3 regions of the Kitasatospora sp. NPDC004669 genome follow, and region 1 is predicted to be linked to each of the others. Evidence: riboswitches for the same ligand, from Rfam matches in the RefSeq annotation. Region 1 holds a riboswitch; each other region holds the start of a gene.
The links. A riboswitch is a leader RNA that binds a small molecule or an ion and turns the genes downstream of it on or off. The one in region 1 is predicted to bind cyclic di-AMP.
Positions count from the first base shown of each region.

Region 2: another riboswitch for cyclic di-AMP. It lies ahead of ABZW30_RS24630 (NlpC/P60 family protein); the one in region 1 lies ahead of ABZW30_RS07065 (transglycosylase family protein).
Region 3: another riboswitch for cyclic di-AMP. It lies ahead of ABZW30_RS25970 (M23 family metallopeptidase); the one in region 1 lies ahead of ABZW30_RS07065 (transglycosylase family protein).

Region 1 is NZ_JBEXKB010000006.1:8,218-13,902, reverse strand. It holds gene ABZW30_RS07085 (serine/threonine-protein kinase) at 1-482, shown strand, start outside; gene ABZW30_RS07080 (MazG family protein) at 850-1,872, shown strand; gene ABZW30_RS07075 (SDR family NAD(P)-dependent oxidoreductase) at 1,878-2,303, opposite strand; gene ABZW30_RS07070 (cytochrome P450) at 2,583-3,872, shown strand; cyclic di-AMP (ydaO/yuaA leader) riboswitch at 4,083-4,252, shown strand; gene ABZW30_RS07065 (transglycosylase family protein) at 4,256-5,050, shown strand; gene eno (phosphopyruvate hydratase) at 5,339-5,685, shown strand, end outside.
Region 2 is NZ_JBEXKB010000031.1:39,635-45,319, reverse strand. It holds gene ABZW30_RS24645 (glycosyltransferase 87 family protein) at 1-864, shown strand, start outside; gene ABZW30_RS24640 (hypothetical protein) at 907-2,088, opposite strand; gene ABZW30_RS24635 (NlpC/P60 family protein) at 2,124-3,170, opposite strand; gene ABZW30_RS24630 (NlpC/P60 family protein) at 3,397-4,542, opposite strand; cyclic di-AMP (ydaO/yuaA leader) riboswitch at 4,553-4,706, opposite strand; gene ABZW30_RS24625 (NlpC/P60 family protein) at 5,044-5,685, opposite strand, start outside.
Region 3 is NZ_JBEXKB010000034.1:23,113-28,797, reverse strand. It holds gene ABZW30_RS25985 (WHG domain-containing protein) at 1-4, opposite strand, end outside; gene ABZW30_RS25980 (alpha/beta hydrolase) at 73-897, opposite strand; gene ABZW30_RS25975 (YiaA/YiaB family inner membrane protein) at 993-1,283, opposite strand; cyclic di-AMP (ydaO/yuaA leader) riboswitch at 1,479-1,637, shown strand; gene ABZW30_RS25970 (M23 family metallopeptidase) at 1,650-2,492, shown strand; gene ABZW30_RS25965 (hypothetical protein) at 2,575-3,447, opposite strand; gene ABZW30_RS25960 (GNAT family protein) at 3,491-4,069, shown strand; gene ABZW30_RS25955 (sensor domain-containing protein) at 4,212-4,955, shown strand; gene ABZW30_RS25950 (hypothetical protein) at 5,048-5,685, shown strand, end outside.

The DNA.
Region 1 (5,685 bases):
CCGACCTCGGCGAGAGCGCGCCCCTCGTCCGCACCGTCCGCGCCATCTACGCCCGCACCCTCCTCCACGAGGGCCACCCCCAGCAGGCCCTCCCCGAGTACCGCCGCCTCGCCGCCACCGCGGACGGGGGCCCGCACGGCCCCCAGGGTCTCGACCACCGCTACCGGGCCGCCCTCTGCCTCGACCGACTCGGCCACGGCCCCGACGCCCTCGCCGAGTACCGGGCCCTGCTCGCCGCCCACACCGCCCGCCTCGAATCCGGCCTCGACACCGACCCCGAGCGCACCTACGACCTCCGCGAACGCATCGGCCTCCACCTCGCCGCCACCGGCGATTCCCAGAACGCCTGGCACTGGCTCCTCCAACTCCTCCTCGAACGCGAACGCCGCGACGGCCCCCACCACCCCGCCGTCCGCCGCCTCCGCCAGTCCCTCACGACCCTCCAGCCCCACCACACCACCCCCTGGCCCCCCACCCGCTGACCCCTCGCCGGTGACGGGTGCCCCATGCCGTCGGTGAGCGGGGCTCCGCGGGTGCCGTTCGGACGTGGGAAGTCGACGGGTTCGACTTTCCGCGCCGGCGACGGTTGACGGCCCGGCCGACCGCTATGGCACGCCGCCCGGGTGGCGACCTCGACCGTCGTGCCGGTTCCAGCCGGTCGCCCCCCGGCCGCCGGCCGTCCTCAACGGCCCCGCTGGCCGGCCGATCCCGGGGCGCGCTGGTCCCGTCCTCTGGCTTCCGGCCGTTCGTGCCTCTGGAGGAGTGGGAAGTCGGCGAGGCCGACTTCCGGTGTGAGCGGGAGTGCGGCCGGCCCGGCGGGCCGCTGGCGGGGGCGGGTAGGTTCGAGGTGTGACGACGAATGTTCCGGGCGCGAAGTTGATCCTGCTGACCACCACCCACCGGGTGGCTCCCGGGTTGCTGGCGTGGCCGGCGTGGGAGGCGTTGCGGTCGGCGGGGCGGGTGTTGGTGGGGGAGGAGGGGCATCCGCAGGTGGCCGCGGTGCGGCAGGCCGGGGTGGCGGTCAAGGCGGTGGGGGCGGAGTCGGCGCCGGCGTTGGCGCGGATGTTGACCGAGCAGCCGGCGGAAGCGGGGCCGACGGTGTGGCTGGGGAGTCCGGACGGGGATCCGGGGCTGACGGACGCGCTGGCGCGGCTGGCGGTGGAGCACGCCGGGGAGGTGCCGGAGATCGAGGTGCTGCCGGGCTCGTACGACCTGCCGGGGTCGCGGCTGCTGGACCTGGTGTCGGTGATGGACCGGCTGCGTTCGCCCGGCGGGTGTCCGTGGGACGCCGAGCAGACGCACGAGAGCCTGGTGAAGTACCTGGTCGAGGAGGCGTACGAGCTGGTCGAGGCGATCGAGGAGGGGGACCGGGACACGCTGCGCGAGGAGCTGGGCGACGTGCTGCTCCAGGTGTTCTTCCACTCCCGGATCGCCGAGGAGCACCCGACCGGGCGGTTCACGATCGACGACGTGGCCGGGGACATCGTGGAGAAGCTGGTGTACCGGCACCCGCATGTGTTCGGGGACGTCGAGGCCGCGGGCGCCGCCGAGGTGGAGGCGAACTGGGAGCAGCTGAAGGCGGCTGAGAAGGCGGACCGGGAGTCGGTGCTGGACGGCGTGCCGGCCGGGCTGCCGGCACTGGCGTACGCGGCGAAGCTGGTGTCCCGGGTGCGCCGGGCGGGGTTCGAGGGTGTGCCGGACGCGCCGTACGAGCTGCCGGCGGAGCTGACCGCGGAGTCGGCGGGCCGGCTGCTGCTGGCGGTGGTGCAGCGGGCGCACGACGCCGGGGTGGATGTGGACGCGGCGTTGCGCTCGGCCGCGCGCGGTTACCGAGACGCGGTGCGCGCGGCCGAGGGGCTCAAGCCGGAGTAGTCGGCTCAGGCCGCCGTGGCGGTGTGCTCGGCCGGGCGCCGCTGCGGCGGTACGAGTTCGCCGATGGCCTCGCCGATGAGGGCGACGAGTTCGGCGAGGCGCTCCAGGTCGAGGTGATCGGGCAGGTCGGCGAGGGAGACGATCCGCTCGCCGTTCGGGCCGGCGACGCAGAAGAGGTCGATCGGCCCGAGGTGCTTCTCGGCGGTGTCGACCAGGGCGGCGACGTCGCTGGGGCGGCGGATGTCGGCGAAGACGCCGACGACGGGGCAGCCGGGCCGGTCGAGTTCGGCGGCGAGGTCCTCGGCGATGCCGACGTGGGTGTCGGCGATCAGCATCCCGGCGGCGCCGGCCGCGGTGAACCGGCGGGCGAGGTCGGCTCCCGAACCGCCGTCGAGTACCGCGATGACGACGACTGCCCCGCTGACCCGCATGGTCTGCTCCTCCCTGTGGGCGACACCGCACCGGCGCCCACGCGTACTGCGGAGGATCGTAGGCACGTCCTGACCCTCCGCAACAGGGATTACCCCGCAGGTGACCAGACTCACGCCTGGCGCCCGGCCAAGAGCTGTCCAAGAGCTGTCCACGGTCCGTCCACGGGCCGTCCACGGAGCGTTGACGGCGTGCTCGCCCGCCGTCGGCGGACCGCTCGCGCGCCGTTCGCGGACGGTCGGCGGTCAGGGCGCGCCGGGCCCAGCGGTTACGGTCGACCCATGCCTGCTCAGCCCGACGCCGCTCAGCCCGCCCCGCAGCTCTTCACCTGGGAGTTCGCCGCCGATCCGTACCCCGCCTACGCGTGGCTGCGCGAGCACGCCCCGGTGCACCGCACCAAGCTGCCGAGCGGGGTGGAGGCGTGGCTGGTGACGCGCTACGCGGACGCCCGGCAGGCGCTCGCGGACAGCCGGCTGTCGAAGAACCCGGCGCACCACAGCGGGCAGGCGCACCGCACCGGCCGGGTGGGCATCCCGGGGGAGCGGCAGGCGGATCTGATGACCCACCTGCTGAACATCGACCCGCCGGACCACACCCGGCTGCGCCGTCTGGTGTCGAAGGCGTTCACCCCGCGCCGGGTGGCCGAGTTCGAGCCGCGGGTGCAGCAGCTCACCGACCGGCTGATCGACGGCTTCGCGCAGCGCGGTTCGGCGGACCTGATCCACGAGTTCGCCTTCCCGCTCCCCATCTACGCGATCTGCGACATGCTGGGCGTGCCGGCCGAGGACCAGGACGATCTGCGTGACTGGGCGGGCATGATGATCCGCCACCACGGTGGGCAACGCGGCGGCGTGGGCCGAGCGGTCAAGCGCATCCGCGCCTACCTGGTGGACCTCATCCACCGCAAGCGGGCCGACCTCGGTGACGACCTGATCTCCGGCCTGATCCGGGCCAGCGACCACGGCGAGCACCTGACGGAGAACGAGGCCGCCGCCATGTGCTTCGTGTTGATCTTCGCGGGGTTCGAAACCACCATCAACCTGATCGGCAACGGGACGTACGCGCTGTTGCGCGATCCGGGGCAGCGGGCGCTGCTGCAGGAGTCGGTGGTGCGCGGGGAGACCGCGCTGCTGGAGACCGGGATCGAGGAACTCCTGCGCTACGACGGGCCGGTGGAGCTGGCGACCTGGCGGTTCGCGACCCGGCCGCTGACCATCGGCGGGGTGGACATCCCGGTCGGCGATCCGGTGCTGGTGGTGCTGGCGGCGGCGGACCGTGACCCGGCCCGGTTCGCGGACGAGAACACCCTCGACCTGGCCCGGGCCGACAACCCCCACCTGGGGTTCGGGCACGGCATCCACTACTGCATCGGCGCCCCGCTGGCCCGGCTGGAAGGGCGCGCCGCGCTGGCCACGCTGCTTTCCCGACTGCCCGATCTCCGGCTGGCTGAAACCCCGGAGAATCTGCGCTGGCGCGGCGGTCTGATCATGCGTGGATTGCGCGAACTTCCGGTCGAATTCAGCCCCGAGATCCGGTCTCCGCACGCCGTTCCTGAGGCTCCGACACACTGACCGGACGTCGCTGATGCGCCCTTGATGCCGGTATGAACACCCATCAATCCGGACATAGAGGAGCCATTGGTAGGCGATCGATCACGTGCCGTAATTTCTGTGTGATGTCGACGATATGAGCTTGTGATTGATCTGAGGATCTGTCTAGTCTCCCTGGAGTTCGCAGCTGCGGACCTCGTGCGCGGAACGCCGAATCCTGCCCGCCGCGTCACGGGAAACCGACCAGAACCCTGGGCAGGGGCGGGGGAACCAGGTTTGTTGCCGTCCTCCACGGCTTGGGGTGAAGCCGCCTGAGCGGAACCGTTTCCGCACGCGGCGGCCGGGCCACCTCCCGGTCCGAACCCGACAGCTCACCTCGCAGGCGTGCGGAGAGGGACTTTTTCATGCTGTTCGTTGGAACCGGCCGTCACCGTCGTCGCACCCAGACCGAGAAGGCCATCGCCGTCGCCGGTGTGGCCGGCGTCGGACTCGCGATGCCGCTCCTCGCCGCCACCGGCGCCTCCGCCGCCCCGGCCTCCGCCTGGGACTCCGTCGCCCAGTGCGAGAGCGGCGGCGACTGGAGCATCAACACCGGCAACGGCTTCTACGGCGGACTGCAGTTCACCTCCAGCACCTGGAAGGCGTTCGGCGGCACCGCGTACGCGTCGCAGGCCAACCAGGCCAGCAAGGCCCAGCAGATCTCGGTCGCCGAGAAGGTGCTGGCCTCCCAGGGCCCGGGCGCCTGGCCGGTGTGCTCCGTCAAGGCGGGTCTGAGCAAGGGTGGGGCCCCGGCCGTGGTCGACACCTCCTCGGACGCCAAGCCACAGTCCGCCCCGCAGCAGCAGACGCCCAAGCAGCAGGCCCCGAAGCAGCAGGCCCCCAAGGCGGCCGCGAAGCCCGCTCAGCAGCCGGTCCAGCAGTACGCCCCGAAGCACGCCGCTCCCAAGCAGGCCGAGAAGCCTGTCGAGCAGTCGGCCCAGCAGTACGTCCCGAAGCACGCTGCCCCGCGCGCCGCCCAGCCGGTCCAGGCCGCCCCGGCCGGCCATGACTACACCGTCCACTCCGGCGACACCCTGTCGAGCATCGCCGCGGCCCAGGGCGTGTCCGGCGGCTGGCAGGCGCTGTACGACGGCAACCGCGGCACGGTCGGCGGCGACCCGAACCTGATCATGCCCGGCCAGGTCCTGCACCTCGGCTGAGCCGGTCCACAGGTCCCCGGGTGACGCCCCGAAGGATCTCGAGCAACACCCCGGGAACGAAGGGGGCCGCGCCCGGCCCCCTTCGTCCGCATTCGTCCGCGGCAAAGGGACAAGCTGGGACAAGCAGGTGAACTACCGGTGGGTAGTGGGGCCACACGCTGAGACGGAGCCGAGGTCAACGTGGCTCCGGGAGCCCGGGCGGTTAGGCTCTGGTCGTAACGACTCCGCAATCGTCCCGCCGACAGCCACCACGGTCGGCCGGACCCTGCTTCCGCAAGGAGATGCCTCGTGCCGTCCATCGATGTCGTCGTAGCCCGTGAGATCCTCGACTCGCGCGGCAACCCCACGGTCGAGGTCGAGGTCGGCCTCGACGACGGCAGCACCGGTCGTGCCGCTGTCCCGTCGGGTGCCTCGACCGGCGCCTTCGAGGCGCTGGAGCTGCGCGACGGTGACAAGAACCGCTACTTCGGCAAGGGTGTCGAGAAGGCCGTCCTGGCCGTCATCGAGCAGATCGGCCCGGAGCTGGTCGGCTACGACGCCACCGAGCAGCGCCTGATCGACCAGGCCATGCTCGATCTGGACGCCACCCCGGACAAGTCCTCGCTCGGCGCCAACGCCATCCTGGGCGTCTCGCT
Region 2 (5,685 bases), on a different contig from region 1:
CTGGTCCGCCGCCCGGCCGTCGGCGGGCTGCTGCTGGGTCTGGGCGGCATCGTCAAGATCTGGCCGCTGATCGGCCTGATCGGCACCCCCTCCGGCCGCCGCACCCGCCGCTCCTGGACGCTGGCCGCCGCCACCGCCGTCTCGGTGGGCTTCCTGCTCGCCGCCGGGATGAACGGCGCCTTCGACTTCCTGACCTTCCAGGCGGACCGCGGCATCGAGGTCGAGTCCGTCGGCGCGCTGCCGCTGCACTTCGCCCGGATCGCCGGGGCCTGGGACGGCAGGGTCACCATGAACTACGGCTCCCCCGAGATGCTCGGGCCGTGGGTCAGCGTGATCAGCAAGGTGATGATGGCCGGCACCGTGCTGGGCTTCCTCTGGCTGCTGCTGTGGCGCTTCACCGCCCACCGCCGCAACGCGGCCACCATGTACGACGCCGCGCTGTGCGCGCTGCTGATCTTCGTGGTGACCAGCCGGGTGATCAGCCCGCAGTACCTGGTCTGGCTGATCGGCGTCGCCGCGGTCTGCCTGACCGTACGCGGCACCAGCCAGCGGCCGGTGGCCCTGCTGATCCTGATCGCCTGTCCGCTGACCCTGGTCGAGTTCCCCACCATGTTCACCCAGATCCTCGCCAGCGACCCCTGGGCGATCACGGTGCTGACCCTGCGCAACCTGCTGCTGCTGACCGCCGCCGTGCTCTCCGGCATCCGGCTCTGGCGCTCCACCCGCGCCTCGGCGGCCCTGCCGCCCACCGTGGTGCTGGAGGAGACCCCGGCGCTGCCACCCGCCTCCGCCTACCCGGTCCGCCCCGGCATCGCGTACGAGCAGGACCTGCTGGACGGCATCGACCACCCGGCCGGCCGTTGACCCCTGGGCCCGGCCGGGCGCCGAGGGCCCGGCCTTCGGACGCTAGCCCTTCAGCGCCGACACCTCGGTCAGCCAGAGCGCGGTGAACTCGGCCGACCCGACGCCCAGCTCACCACGCAGCAGCCGGTCGATCCGGTGGTCCCGGTCCTCGCTCTGCCCGTCGCCCGCGCCGACCGCCCGGTAGAAGGCGACCATCCGGTCGCGCCCCCAGCGGCGGGCGATCAGGTCGCAGGCGAGCCAGGACTGTTCGTAGGCCTGGGCGATGCCGCTGGCGCCTGCGGTGAAGTCCCGGTCGGCGGGCAGCGCGGTGGGCAGCTTCCCGGCCGTGACGTCCCGGGCCAACTCGGGGGCGATCTGCTGGGGGCGGCGGCCGGAGTCCCGGTAGGCCGTCCAGTCGGCGACGCCCTCGGAGAGCCACAGCGGGGTCCAGGCCCGGGTATCGGCCCTGGTCGCGACGTGGGTGGCCTCGTGGGTGACCACCACCTGCCGACCGAAGTCGCTGAGCCGCCCGAACGCCTCGGGGTTGACCACCACCCGGTCCGCCGGGGTGTGCCAGGGCGCGCCGGGGGCGGCCACGGTGACCGCCGCCATGCCCGTCCAGCCTGCCGGGTCGGCCTCCAGCAGCCGGGCGAACTGGGTCTCGTCGGCGGGCAGTTCGAGCAGCAGCCGACCGGGCCCGCCACCGCCCCAGACCGCGCTGACGGCCGGCAACGCCTTGTCCCCGACCGCCACCAGTCCGGCCGGGTCGGGCCCTTCGGCCAGGCCGAGCACCAGACAGTGCTCTCCGGGGGCGGTACGGGCGGGGCCGAGGTCCCACAGCGCCGGGGGCCCGCTCGCGGCCTCCTCCCGCTCGACCCGCCAGCCGCCCGCGTCCCGGACCAGCGCGATCCGGCGCGGGTACACCATCGGGTACTCGTCGTACCCGACGATCCGCACCGCCAACTCGGCGGAGGCGGTCAGCCGGTCCGGCCCGTCGGCCGCCGACGACCCCTGGTCGGGCGACAGCACCAGATTGCGGTAGAGCGCCTCGGCCCCCGTGAGCCCGGACCACGCGGGCAGTGAGCGCGCCCGCGCCGCCAGCAGCTCCGTCACCTCGGCGCGCTGGTCCGCCGCCCGCCCGGCGGGTGCCGCCGGGGCGGCCGGGGGCAGCGACAGCTGGGCCAGCCCGCCGACCGCCAGCAGCAGCGCACCGCGCCGGGACAGCACGCAGCGGGCCGGGCCCATCGGGTGGGGCCCGGCCGGGCCGGAGGGCGTCGCGCTCAGAGCCGGACCACCCCCGACACCGGCATCGCGCTGACGCTCTCGTACCGCACCTTGGCGCCCGGGTAGGGGGCGTGCACCATCACCCCGCCGCCGGCGTACATCCCGACGTGGTGCATGTCCCGGTAGAAGATCACCAGGTCTCCCGGCCGCGCTTCGGAGAGGCTGACCCGCTGCCCGGCGTACGCCTGGGCCTGCGAGGTGCGCGGCAGGGTCACTCCGGCCTGCCGCCAGCTGTAGTACATCAGACCGGAGCAGTCGAAGGCGCGGGGCCCGGCTGATCCGTAGACGTACGGCGAGCCGATCATCCGGACCGCAGCGGCCAGCGCGGCCGCCCCGCGCTCGGAGGCGGGCGGGGCGGTGCCGAGGTCCAGCCGGTCGGTGCCGCGGGTGGCGCGCTGCTCGGCGTCCTTGGCGTCCTGGGCGACCATCCGGGCCCGCTCGGCCGCGCCCAGGCTGTCGAGCAGCTTCTGCGCCGTGGCCAGCCGCTGCCGGATCTGCTGCTTGTTCTCGGCCAGCGAGCGCCGGGCCTGGTCCAGCTCGGCGAGCTTGCCCGCGGTCTCGGTGCGGCGCTGGTCGAGCCGACGCTGACGGCCGACCAGCTCGTGCAGGGTCTCCTGCTGCCGCTCGGCGGCCTGGCCGAAGGTGCGGGCGCGGGCGAGGTAGGACTCGGGGTCGCTGGAGAGCACCAGCTGGGCGGCCTGGGTCATCCCGCCGCCGCGGTACTCGGCCCCCGCCACGGTCGCGAGGTCCCCGCGCAACTGGTTGAGCTGGTCCTGGGCGGCGGCCACCTCGCCCTGCAGGGTGGCGGTCTCGCCCTGGAGCCGCTTCTGCGCCTCCTGCGCGGCGTTGTACTTCTCGGACGCCTGCTCGGCCTCGTCGTACAGCTGCTCGACCCGCGCCTTGACGTCCTTGCGGTCGGGGGTGTCCGGCCCACCCGGAGTGGCTTGGGCGCTTCCACAGGTCGCCACACCCAGGGCCGTGGTGGCGGCTGCGGTCAGTACCAGCGCACGGGCGAGCAGTCGGGAACGGCGGTGCACGGGCATGGCGGCAGCGGCTCCAATCCTGCGGCGCGGCCCGCGGCCGCGCCCCAGCGGGCGGCCGTCGAGCGGGAGTCCGGTGGCAGACGTTAGCGAGTCCGGGCAAGCGAGTCCAAACACCTCCCTACCCGAATATTTGACCCTAAATCAGACATCTGCCCGAGCCGCCGGAAAAGCCGCAGGCCCGGCCCTCCGTGACGGAGGACCGGGCCTGGAACGGCCTGGGCGGGGATCAGACCCGCACGATGGAGGCCAGCGGCATGTTGGAGACCGCCTCGTAGCGGACCGAGGCACCCGGCTTGGGCGCGTGCAGCACCTGGCCGTTGCCCGCGTAGATGCCGACGTGGTGGGCGTCGCTGAAGAAGATCAGCAGGTCGCCGGGCTGGGCCTGGGAGATGTCCGAGCCGATCCGGGTGCCGGCGCCGGCCTGCTCCTGCGAGGTGCGCGGCAGCGACACGCCGACCTGGTTGAACGCCCAGACCATCAGGCCGGAGCAGTCGAAGGAGCCGGGGCCGGTGGCGCCCCAGACGTACGGGCTGCCGACCTTGCCGGCGGCGGCGGCCAGCGCGGCGGCACCGTGCGAGCTGCCGGGCGCGGCCGGCTTGACGACCGGCGAGGACGAGGAGCCCGCGGAGGAGCCCGAGCCGATGTCGGTGCGGCCGCTGTCGCGCGAGGCACGGTCGGAGGCGGCCTGCTGCTGGGCGGCCTTCGCGGCGGCGTCGGCCTTGGCCTTGGCGTCGGCGGCGGCCTTCTCCTCGGCCTGGCGGATCGCCTGGCGCTCCTGCTCGGTCAGGGTGTTGAGCAGGTCCTGGGCGGCCTTCAGCTTGTTCTGGACCTCCTCCTTGGAGGCCTTCAGCTGCTGGGTGGTGGACTCCAGTTCGGCGAGCTTGCCCTGGGCCTCGGTGCGGTCCTGGTCGAGCTTGCGCTGCTGCTCCTGGAGCTGCTTCAGCTGGTTCTTCTGGGTGTCACCGGCCTGGTTCAGCGCACCGGCCTGGTTGAGGAAGTTGTCCGGCTTGGACGAGAGCATCAGCTGGACGGTCGGGGATATGCCGCCGTTGCGGTACTGCTCCCCGGCGATCTCGGCGAGCCCGCCCTGCAGGTCGGTCACCTGGGACTGCTGCCGGGCCACCTGGTCCTGCAGGCCGGAGACCTGCTTCTCCAGCGCCTGCTGCTTCTCCTGGGCGGCGTTGTACTTCTCGGTCGCCTGCTCGGCCTGCTCGTTGAGCTGGTCGACCTGCTCCTTGACCTGCTCCTTGGTCGGCTGCGGGTCGGCGTGCGCGCCGGACTGCGCGGAGAGGGCGACGGCTGCCGCGGCGACACCGGTCAGGATCGAGACACGGGCGCGGCTGGCGGGCTTGGGACGACGATGGGACGCCACGAAGGCGGACTCCTTCTTCCTACGTCCGCCTACCGGGTGAGCTGACGGGTTCGGGCCGGAAGCATGCCCTACGACGCCTCACGGCCGTTCCACCGGCCGACCTGGCGCCGATTCACCCCGGAGGAACGTGGTTCCCCGGCTCCGCTCCGCAGCGCCCCCGACCACTGGGCTCCCCTGTCGGACAGTCGCTTCGACCTGCCCCGCTGTTTCGCGAACTCGACGGAAACCACCGCCGCCACCCGGGCTGGGCGATCGACAGTGCGGTGGTTCGGAGCACGACCCTAGTAACTGAACCGTGATCCGTTCAAATCCTTGTCAGAAAAAAGTCGGAAGATTACCCATGTTCTTTTGTGAAAATGACTGATGGTGATCGTCGCTGCACACAAAGCTGATCGGTTCTCACCAGTCGGACGTTGAACCCGCAAACCCGAAGCGCCACCCCCGGTCGGAGGGTGGCGCGGATCACAGGGCCGGAGCCGGCCCCTCGGGCGTGTCGGGTCGTCAGACCCGGCGGATCGTGTTGATCGGCATCGCGTCGGCCTTCATCACCTTCACCACGTCCCCGGTGTGCGGCGCGTGGACCACCATGCCGTTGCCGATGTACATCCCGACGTGGTGCCGGTCGCTGCCGTAGATGACCAGGTCGCCGGGCTGAGCCTGGTCCAGCGAGGGCACCGCGGTGCCGACGTTGCCCTGCTCCTGCGAGGTGCGCGGCAGCGAGACGCCGGCCTGGGAGTACGACCAGACCATCAGACCCGAGCAGTCGAAGGTGTTCGGCCCGGTGGAGCCCCAGACGTACGGCGAGCCCTGCTTGCTCATCGCCTTGGCGACGGCCACGGCCGCGTAGCCGCTGGCCGGCGGCAGGCTGCTGAGGTCGACCCGGGCGCTGCCGCGCGAGGCGCGGTCGTCCTGCTGCTGCTGGGCCTTCAGCGCGGCGCGGTCCGCGGCGCTGAGCGAGTTCAGCAGGTCCTGGGCGGTCTTCAGCTTCGTGTTGACGTCCGCCTTGGCCTGGTTCAGGTCCTTGGTGGTGGAGTCCAGCGAGGCCAGCACGGCGGCGGCCTCGGCCTTCTCCTGGTCCAGCCGGCGCTGCTGGTCGAGCAGGCCCTTGAGCGCCTCGGTCTGGCTGGCGCTGGCCTGCTGGAC
Region 3 (5,685 bases), on a different contig from region 1:
GCATGGGGTGGGGTTCTCCGTACGGGTGCGGGTGCGGGTGCGGGTGCGGGGGCGGATGCGAGTGCGGCGGGTTCAGGCGAGTTCGGCGAGGAAGGGCAGCAGGGCGTCCGCGACGGCCTGCGGGTTGTCGGCCATCGGGTAGTGGCCGGACCCTTCGATCATCACCTTCCGGGCGCCGAGCGCCTCGGCCTGCCGGTCGGCGACGGCCTCCGGGTCCGGGAAGTCGGGGTCCTTGCTGCCCATCAGGACGAGCGAGGGGCAGTGGACGGCCGCGCACCAGCCGATCGGCGCGGAGTCCCCGGTGACGTGTCCGCGGGTGGCGGTCTTGCGCCCGGGGGTGCGCAGGTCGGCGACCAGTCCGGCCACGTAGTCGTCGAGGTCGGCGGGGCGGGGGCCGGGGAAGGCCATCTTGCGCAGGTAGAAGCCCCAGACGGCCGGCCAGTGGACCATCGCGCCGCCCATCACGGACGCGACGCCCTGCATCAGGGCGCCGGCCCGGTACTCGACGAAGGCGTCGATCAGCGCGATCCCGGCGACCCGCTGGGGCGCGTCCCCGGCGAGCTTGACGACCGTCGCGCCGGTGTAGGACTGCCCGACCAGGACGGCCCGCTCGATGCCGAGGTGGTCGAGCAGGGCGAGGACGTCGGTGGCGACGGCGGCCGGGCTGTAGTCGTCCCAGGCGATCGAGGACTCGCCGAAGCCGCGCACGTCCATGGTGACGACCCGGCGCCCGGCCGCGGTGAGCAGCGGGTGCAGGTGCCGGTAGGCCCGGCGGCTGTCGAGCATTCCGGGGAGCAGGACGACGGGGGTGCCGTCGCCCTGCCGGGTGTCGTCGAAGGCGATCCGGCCGCCGGGGACGTCGAGGTACTGGGTGCTCGGGGTGATGGTGCCGTTCACGGTGGGCCTCCACGGGGTCGCTGCTGCCGATAGCCATAAAGCTATGGCTAATAGCCTTAGCTGTCAACCCTTCCGATCCCTCGATTCCCGGGGACTCAGGCCCCCTCGACCCTGAACGGATCGTGCTCGCTGAGCAGCTTCTCCAGTCGGGCCTGGTCGACCCGGGCGACGGTGTCCGACGATTCCTGCCGGTCCCGGACCACCTTGGCCAGCGTGAACGCGGAGGTGACGGTGTAGAGGAAGCCGATCCCGAGGAAGGCCCGGGTCCACCCGCCGACGGGCAGGTAGGCGATCCCGACGGCGAGGGCCGAACCGGAGATGGCGAAGGAGAGGACGGCCTGCATGTGGTACGCGGCCGTGGTGCGTGTCTGCATCGGTGCGCTCATGGCGCCAGGATGCGGCTGCGCGCCGTGGCCGCACATGAGTAGGAGTACTCAGATGGGCTGGGCGAATGGCGGGTGGTTCGCCGGCGTCCGACCACCTGCCCCCAGCCGTCCCGGGCGGATGGCTTGGAATCGGGGCGGCCTGGGATTAACGTTTGATAACGCAGCGCGGTCGTCAACGCCGTACCCAGACGGCACCGTGCGCCGTCGCCTAATCCCGCCGGCCGGCCTCCGGGCAGGTCAGGGAGCCGGGGAACCACGTTCCTTGGGGTGAATCGGCGGGGCTCCGGCCCGGCCGTAGGAGACCTTCCTGCTCCGAACCCGTCAGCTAACCCGGTAGGCGCGAAGGAAGGAAAGGAGCGCGCCTCCGTGGCGTCGACGCACACCCCGGCACACCCGGCCGGCCCCGCAGCCGGTACCCAGCTGCTCGACCACCCCGGCCCGGACGGCGCCGAGTCCGCCGATTCCTTCGCCCCGGAGGCCGAGGCCAACCGCCACCGGATGCCGCGTCAGACCCGTGGGGCCTCCCCGTTGCTCGGCGTCACCGCCGTTGCCGCCACCCTGGGCGCCACCGGCTTCGCCTCCGCGACCCCGGCCGCCGCGCCCGCCATCGAGGCCCCGGACGAGGCTCCGGTCGCCCTGACCGCCGACCCCGGCCTCGCGCTCGCCGCCCGCATCCAGCAGCAGGCCGACGGCCAGCGCACCGCCGCCGAGGAGGGCGCCCGCCTGCAGGCCGCGCAGGAGGCCGAGGCGAAGGCCGCCGTCAAGGAGGCCGAGGCCAAGCGCGCCGCCGACGAGGCCGAGCGCGCCAAGGCCGCCGCTCTCACCCTGCCGGTGAAGGACTACAACCTCTCCGCCCACTACGGCCAGAGCGCCCGCTACTGGGCCCACCTGCACACCGGCCTGGACTTCGCGGCCGACACCGGCACCCCGGTCTACGCGGTCGGCCAGGGCACCGTCACCTCGGCGGGCTGGTCCGGGGCGTACGGCTACCGGATCGTCGAGACCCTGCCCGACGGCACCGAGATCTGGTACTGCCACCTCTCCTCGATCATCAAGGGCGCCGGCCAGGTCGGCGCCGGCCAGCAGATCGGCAAGGTCGGCGCGACCGGCAACGTCACCGGTCCGCACCTGCACCTGGAGGTGCGCCCCGGCGGCGGCGCCCCGGTCGACCCGGAGACCTGGCTCCAGCAGCGCGGCCTCAACCCCTGACGGGAACCCCCGAGAAGAACCCCTGACGCAACGCCCGAGGGCCCCGGACATCCGGGGCCCTCGGGCGTTCACCGCGCCGGCTTCACTCCGCGGGCAACTGCGCCAGGTACGCGTCGATCTCCTCCTGCCCCGGCTCCGGCGCCAGCTCCGGGAACTCCTCCACCAGCAGCCGCGCCAGCCCGGGCACCGTCCACTCGCCGAACAGGTCGAGCGTGACCTCGGCCGCCGCCGCCTCGAACTCCCCGAAGTCCCCGGCCAGTTCGTCCGGCATCGGCCGCCCCAGCGCGTTCAGCTCGGCCAGGTTGCGGTAGCTGCGCCGCATCAGGCCCTGCTCCAGCAGCAGCCGAGCGCCGTCGGTGGCCATGCCGACCGACAGCAACCGGCCCGGCCCCCAGCCCTGTTCGTCCGGTTCGTCCAGCCAGCCGGCCGGTACCAGCGCCTCGTACGCGGCCAGCCGCTCCTCCTCGCCGAGTTCGGCGAAGCCGGCCAGCCAGTCCCGGACCGCCGCCCGGTCCGCAGTGTCCACCCCGTGCGCGTGCAGCAGTACGGCGTACAGCCGGGGCCAGGTGAGCAGGTCGGCGCGACGCAGCAGTCCGGCCGCGACCTCGCCCTGCCATTCGGCCTCGGCGTGCAGCCGCTCCTGGCGCTTGGCGTTGAGCCGCTTCGTCGCCCGCTGGTGGTCGATCAGCAGCCGTACGGCGTCGCCGTACGCGAGCGGGTCCTCGTCCGGCGCGGGTTGGACGTAGAGGTGGAGCCGCTCGTACAGCAGGTGCTCCACCGCGTTGGAGGTCAGTTCGGGCCAACCGTCGTGCATCCTGCTGTCGCCCAGTTCCAGCAGCGCCAGCACCGTGTGCAGCGGCGCCTCGGCCACCGGCGCGCGGTCCTGCTCGGCCGCCCAGGCGAGCAGGTCGGCGGCCCGGGTGCGCGGGGCGAGCCGCAGGTCTTCGTCGTTCATATTCCGAACGGTAGCCCGCCGGGCGCGGGTAGGGTCGGCAGCCATGGTCCCCGTACGACTCACCGGCCCCCGGCTCGCCATCCGCGAGTACCACCACACCCCGGAGGACGTGGACGCGCTGTACGCGCTGTTCGGCGACCCGGAGGTGACCCGCCACCTGCCCTTCGAGCCGCGGGACCGCGAGACCTGCGCCGACCAGATCGAGCTCTACCTGGAGGAGGCGATGGCCGAGGAGCGGGACACCTACCGGCTCGCCGTCTGCCGGCGGGAGGACGCCGAGGATCCGGCGGACGCGGTGCCGATCGCCCACGCCGGCCTCACCCTCGGCACCTACCGCTCCGCCCACCTCGGCTACGTGCTGGGCCGCGAGGTGTGGGGCCGCGGCTACGCGGGCGAGATCGCCGGGCTGCTGTGCGAGCTCGCCTTCGGCCCGCTCGGGCTGCACCGGCTGGCCGCCCGGGTCGACGTGGACAACCCGGCCTCGGCCAAGGTGCTCACCAAGCTCGGCTTCCAGTTGGAGGGGCGGGTGCGGCACGACCTGTACAAGGGCGGCGTCTGGTCGGACTCGTACCTGTACTCGCTGCTGGTCGACGAGTGGCCCGGCCCTTCGGCGCCGTCCTGACCCCGGAAGCGGACCGGAGCGGGGGTTAACCCCACCCCCGATCCGCCGGTCCCCCGGATGCCGCCCGAGCTGCGGTTCGACCAGACTGAAGGACGTCAGCGAGCACGAACGACCGCGAGATAGAGGGGCCGGGGGCCGGGAGATGAGCAGCAGCCGAAGCATGCTGGACCAGGAGTGGGACGTTCTGGGCGGTTACGGCGACGACGGCCCGAGCCCCGCCCGGGCCCGCCGGACGGAGCAGCCGCCGTCCTTCTGGCGGGCGCCGTTCTCCGCGTACTACTACCGGGAGATCGGCTACGCGCTCACCGGGCTGCCGGTGGCGATCGCCGGCTTCACCGTCGGGATCACCATGTTCTGCCTCGGTCTCGGCACCTTCATCACGGTCCTCGGCCTGCCGGTGCTGGCGGGTCTGACCAGCGTCGCCCGCGGCTTCGGCCGGCTGGAGCGGGCGCGGGTGCGCGGCCTGCTCGGCGTGGACGTGCCCGGCCCGGCGTCGGTGCGCCGGGTCCGGTCGGGCAGCTGGGGCGCGATCACCGCGCGGCTGGCGGACGTGGCGGGCTGGAAGGCCGTGCTCTACCAGCTGGTGATGTTCCCCTGGGCGGTGTTCAGCTTCGCCATGACGCTGGTGTTCCTGCTGCTCGGCTGGACGATGGCGCTCTACCCGCTCTACCACTGGGTCTTCCCGACCTTCACCGACTGGCGCGGCTACCGGCTGTTCGACTTCACCGACAGCGACCACGTCCGGCACGTCTACTACGTCGAGAACGCCTGGCAGATCGCCGCGTTCTCCGCGGTCGGAATGCTGCTGGTCTTCCTCACCGCGCAGCTGGTCCGCGGCGTGACCAACGTCAACCGGGCCGCCGCCCTGGGCCTGCTCGGCCGCTGAAACCGCTCACCGTCCAGGCCCCGTCCAGGCACTGCCCCGGCCCCGCCCGCGCTCCGGATGCGGACGGGGCCGGCCCGTGTTCGGATGGCCGGGTGGCCGCCGCACGCACCCCCGCGCCCTACCCCGACGTCCTGGTCACCTCCCGTCCGCTGGACGAGTACTGCGCGCTCTTCGGCCTCACCCGGGCTCAGCTCGCCGCCCTGCCCGGGCCGCTGCTGGACTGCCCCGGCGGTGCGGCGGGCCTGGCCGCCGAGGCGCGCGAGCTGGGCTGCCGGGTGATCGCCGCCGACCCGGCGTACGCGCTGCCGCTGCCCGAGGTCGCGGCCCACGCCCTGGCCGCCCGGGACTCGATGGTCGTCGCGATGGCCGCCCGCCCGCGGCTGTACCCCGCGCTCGGCCGTTGCCGGTCGGAGAGCTACCTGCGCAGCTGGGACCGCGCCCGCCGGCTGTTCACCGCCGATTCGGCCGCCCACCCGCAACGGTACGTGGCCGCCGCGCTGCCCCGACTGCCCTTCGCGGACGGCACCTTCGTCCTCACCCTGAGCGGCTACCTGCTCTTCGCCTACCCCGAACTCTTCGACCTTGAGCACCAGTTGGCCGCACTGGCCGAGCTGGTCCGGGTCACCGCGGCGGACGGCGAGGTGCGGGTCCAGCCGCTGCACGACGGGTTCGGGCGTCGTTGCGGCCACCTCGACCGGCTGCGGTACGCGCTCGGCGAGCGCCGGATATC